2 regions of the Streptomyces sp. NPDC045021 genome follow, and region 1 is predicted to be linked to the other one. Evidence: riboswitches for the same ligand, from Rfam matches in the RefSeq annotation. Region 1 holds a riboswitch; the other holds the start of a gene.
What was found. A riboswitch is a leader RNA that binds a small molecule or an ion and turns the genes downstream of it on or off. The one in region 1 is predicted to bind glycine.

Region 1 (2,382 bases):
TGGGCGGACTCGGGACCCGCCCGGCCGCCGCCGAAGACTATCCGCCGCACCGCGCCCGCCGCGGACCGGTCCAGGAGCAGCGCGGAGACGCAGCCGTCGGGCCGCCCGCCTGACCCGGCCAGCGCCACCAGCCGCCGGGCCGCCCTGCGGTGCCGGGCCATGGCGTATCCGGACACCGTCCGCCCGCGCGCGAGCTGGCCGGCGCGGGCCGCGTCCTCCGGTACGTCCAGTACCAGCAGGTGCAGCCCCCGGCCGCGGCGGCGGGCGTCCCGGGCCAGCCAGCGCCGGACCCAGGCCAGCGAGCCGCAGTCATGGACGACGAGGCTGGCTCCGGTGCGCAGCGCCCGGCGCAGCCGCGCGTAGTGGACGAGCCGCACCAGCGGGCGGTACGCCGCGTACGGCAGCAGCGGCGGCATCAGTGACTCCCAGTGCCGCCGGACGTCCTGCGAGTCGATCCTGCGGACCTCGCCGTCCGCGCCGTCCCGCTCGTCGACCGCGCGCCGCATCAGGGTGCTCTTGCCGCTGCCCGGCAGCCCCGACACGACCAGCACGTCCCCCGCCGGGTAGCGCAGCGTCGCCCCGGCCGCCCGCTCGTCCCCCTGCACAGCCTCCGCCTCCCCCAGCCACCGCCGGGAGGTGCCCCCAAGCCGGCGACCGCCGTTCCCCAGCCACCGCTGGGAGGTACCCCCAGCCAACGTCGGTAAAGAGAGGGTAATGGCAAGCAAAGCGATTCCCCAGAGGCCCGGTGGCTTCCACCGCATGCAATGATGAGCGCCACAACTTGCATATTGGCCGTTAGAGGCCGCGCGGGAGAGTCCCTGCCATCATGAGCAGGGCGCCGAAGGAGCAAGTCCTCCCTTGAATCTCTCAGGCACAGTCACCGCGCGGGCGAGGCACATCTGAAAAGCGGTCGGGCCCGTTCACGGCCCGTCCCACCCAAGGTGCAAGCCGGGGCCCCGCCGGGCCGCGGTGAACCTCTCAGGTTCCGATGACAGATGGGGAGGCCCCTTCCTTCGGGGTTTCGTCATCCTTTGCCATGAGAGTCTCGCCACGCCTGCACCGGGAGCCCGACTGATGAGCCAGCCGCCCACCGACGCCCCGCGCCGTACGGCGCTCGACGCCCTGCATCGCGCGCTCGGCGCGACGATGACCGACTTCGCCGGCTGGGACATGCCGCTGCGGTACGCCAGCGAGCGCGACGAGCACACCGCCGTCCGCACCCGCGCCGGCCTGTTCGACCTCTCGCACATGGGCGAGATCACCGTCACCGGCCCGCAGGCGGGCGAGGCGCTGGACTACGCGCTCGTCGGCCACATCTCGGCCCTCGCGGTCGGCCGGGCCCGCTACACGATGATCTGCGCCGCGGACGGCGGGATCGTGGACGACCTGATCGTCTACCGCCTCGGCGAGGACGAGTACATGGTCGTCGCGAACGCCGGCAACGCCCAGGTCGTCCTGGACGCCGTCACCGACCGCGCCGCGGCGTTCGACGCCACGGTCCGCGACGACCGCGACGCCTACGCGCTGATCGCCGTCCAGGGCCCCGAGTCCCCCGGCATCATGAAGGGCCTCACCGACGCCGACCTGGACGGGCTCAAGTACTACGCGGGCCTGCCCGGCACCGTCGCGGGCGTCCCCGCGCTGATCGCCCGTACCGGCTACACCGGCGAGGACGGCTTCGAGCTCTTCGTGGCCCCCGAGCACGCCGAGGAGCTGTGGAAGGCGATCACCGAGGCGGGTGCCGGCGTCGGCCTCATCCCGTGCGGCCTGTCCTGCCGCGACACGCTGCGCCTGGAGGCCGGCATGCCGCTCTACGGGCACGAGCTGACCACCGCCACCACACCGTTCGACGCCGGTCTCGGCCGCGTCGTGAAGTTCGACAAGCCGGGCGACTTCGTCGGCCGTACGGCGCTGACCGCCGCCGCCGAGCGGGCCGCGGAGCAGCCGCCGCGCAAGCTCGTCGGGCTGGTCGCCGAGGGCCGCCGCGTACCGCGCGCCGGTTACCCGGTCACCGCCGCCGGCGGCGCCGTGATCGGTGAGGTCACCTCCGGTGCGCCCTCCCCGACCCTCGGACAGCCGATCGCCATCGCCTACGTCGACGCCGCTCACGCCGCGCCCGGCACCGAGGGCGTGGCCGTCGACATCCGTGGCGCTCAAGAGCCGCACAAGGTGGTTGCGCTGCCCTTCTACAAGCGCCGGCGCTGACCGACCCGCCCACCCCTGCGCGAGCACACCTTCACATCCGGGAGAATTCCGTTATGAGCAACCCCCAGCAGCTGCGCTACAGCAAGGAGCACGAGTGGCTCTCCGCCTCTGAGGCCGGAGTGTCCGCCGTGGGCATCACCTCACACGCCGCCGACGCGCTCGGCGACGTCGTCTTCG
Region 2 (2,382 bases), on a different contig from region 1:
GGACCTCACCGACCGGTTCCGGGTGCGCTCGGAGCTCGACCGGCTCGCGGACCGCTGTGTGCGGCGGCTGCGGGAGGCCGGGCGGTCCGGCCGGACGGTGGTGATCAAAGTGCGGAGCTACGACTTCAGCACCCTGACCCGGTCCGAGACCCTGCGGGCGCCCACGGACGACCCAGGGGTGGTGCGGGAGACCGCCCGAAGGCTCCTGGAGGCCGTCGACACGACCAACGGCGTCCGGCTGCTCGGGGTGGGCGTCACCGGGCTGGCCGACTTCACGCAGGAGGATCTGTTCGCCCAGGCGGCCGAGCTGGAGGCGGAGCTCGAGGCGGAGGCCGCCGCGGTGCGCGCGGCGGAGCTCGCGGAGCGGGAGGAGGCGGATCCGGCAGGGCGTCCGGCGCCCGCGGCGGAGCCGGTACGCGCCGCCGTGCGGTGGATGCCGGGGCAGGACGTACGGCACGCCGAATTCGGCGCCGGGTGGGTGCAGGGCAGCGGGGTGGGACGGGTGACCGTGCGCTTCGAGAAGCCGACGGACCGCGTACCGGGCCGGGTGCGGACGTTCGCGGTGGAGGATCCGGAACTGGAAGCGGCCGAACCGCTGCCACTGGTCCCCTGACCTGGGCGTTCGCGGACCGCTCCGGGTGGTTTCTCAGTCCTCGCCGGCCAGCCGGCCGAAGTCGTGGTCGCCGGTGCCGGGGGCCTCGGTCGAGGTGGACGGGACGTCCATGCCGTAGTGGTGGTAGAGCTGGATCTCCTGCTCGGGGGAGAGGTGGCGGCCGACTCCGAAGTCGGGGGCGTCCTTGATGAGGGCCTTGGGGAAGGGGACCCGCAGCTCCCCGTCCACCACCTCGCTCGGCTCGAGCGGCACGAACGCGTCCCGGCTGAACAGCCCGGTGCGTACCGCGGCCCACTCGGGCTCTCCGGTCGCGTCGTCGAGGTACACCTCGTCGACCGTGCCGATCTTCGCCCCGTCGCTGTCCAGGGCCCGGCGGCCGATCAGGCTGCGGGGATCAATATCGGTCTGCACGGTCCCTCCAACAGATCGGTGCTGCTCTGCTAGATCAACCAAAGGCCACATTGGGGGCGGTGTCGACTCGAGGGATCCACGAGGAATCCGCCCCCATCCCCGCTGGTAGGCTGAATGGCGGCTGCAGACCCCATGCGGGAGAGTCCTCCGAGATCGTGTCGGGGGCGCCGAAGGAGCAAATCCTCCCCGGAATCTCTCAGGCAACCGGTACCGCATGGATGAGGTCACTCTGGAAAGCAGGGCGGGCCTCGGGCATGACTCATGCGCGGGACCCGGCCTCACCGACGGTGAAAGTCGTGCTTTAGGCAGCACGGTGAAGCTCTCAGGTTGTGATGACAGAGGGGGAGGCCGTTCGGGTGCCCGCGCCGCGGCACCCCTCGCAGGTCGTGTCAGACCAGGAGGCCTCCGCAGATGAATGCCCACCGCATCCCACTCTCCGAGCTCGAGAGCGGCATCCCGTTCGAACAGCGCCACATCGGCCCCGACGCCGGGGCCCAGGCCAAGATGCTGGCTCACGTCGGTTACGGCTCCTTGGACGAGCTGACGGCTGCCGCCGTGCCGGACACCATCAAGAGCTTCGAGGCGCTGAACCTGCCCGCGGGACGCACCGAGGCCGCGGTACTGGCCGAGCTGCGTGACCTCGCGGACCACAACCAGGTGCTGGCGCCGATGATCGGCCTGGGCTATTACGGGACCTTCACCCCGCCGGTCATTCTGCGCAACGTGATGGAGAACCCGGCCTGGTACACGGCGTACACGCCCTACCAGCCGGAGATCTCGCAGGGCCGGCTGGAGGCGCTGCTGAACTTCCAGACGGTCGTCGCCGACCTCACCGGTCTGCCCACCTCGGGAGCCTCGCTCCTGGACGAGGGCACCGCCGCCGCCGAGGCCATGTCGCTGGCCCGCCGGGTCGGCAAGGTGAAGCAGGGCGTCTTCCTGGTCGACGCGGACTGCTTCCCGCAGACCGTCGCCGTGATCGAGACCCGCGCCGAGCCGACCGGCGTCGAGGTCGTGGTCGCCGACCTCACCGACGGCATTCCGGACGAGGTGGCCGAGCGCGGCGTCTTCGGCGTGCTCCTGCAGTATCCCGGCGCCTCCGGCGCGGTACGCGACCTCAAGCCGGTCATCGAGCGGGCGCACGAGCTGGGCGCGATCGTCACGGTCTCCGCCGACCTGCTCGCCCTGACGCTGCTCACCTCGCCCGGTGAGCTCGGCGCGGACATCGCGGTGGGCACCACCCAGCGCTTCGGTGTCCCGATGGCCTTCGGCGGCCCGCACGCCGGCTACATGGCCGTCCGCGAGAAGTTCGCCCGCAGCCTGCCCGGCCGCCTCGTCGGTGTCTCCGTCGACGCGGACGG

Region 2: it holds a riboswitch for glycine, as region 1 does, so the genes downstream of both, gcvP (aminomethyl-transferring glycine dehydrogenase) here and gcvT (glycine cleavage system aminomethyltransferase GcvT) in region 1, are expected to answer to the same signal.

The regions. Positions count from the first base shown of each region.
Region 1 covers NZ_JBWKIQ010000011.1:197,065-199,446, forward strand. The annotation lists gene AC07DC_RS29840 (AAA family ATPase) at 1-605, opposite strand, end outside; glycine riboswitch at 798-893, shown strand; glycine riboswitch at 894-1,005, shown strand; gene gcvT (glycine cleavage system aminomethyltransferase GcvT) at 1,075-2,205, shown strand; gene gcvH (glycine cleavage system protein GcvH) at 2,259-2,382, shown strand, end outside.
Region 2 covers NZ_JBWKIQ010000019.1:9,553-11,934, forward strand. The annotation lists gene AC07DC_RS37390 (DNA polymerase IV) at 1-613, shown strand, start outside; gene AC07DC_RS37395 (PRC-barrel domain-containing protein) at 647-1,024, opposite strand; glycine riboswitch at 1,150-1,247, shown strand; gene gcvP (aminomethyl-transferring glycine dehydrogenase) at 1,436-2,382, shown strand, end outside.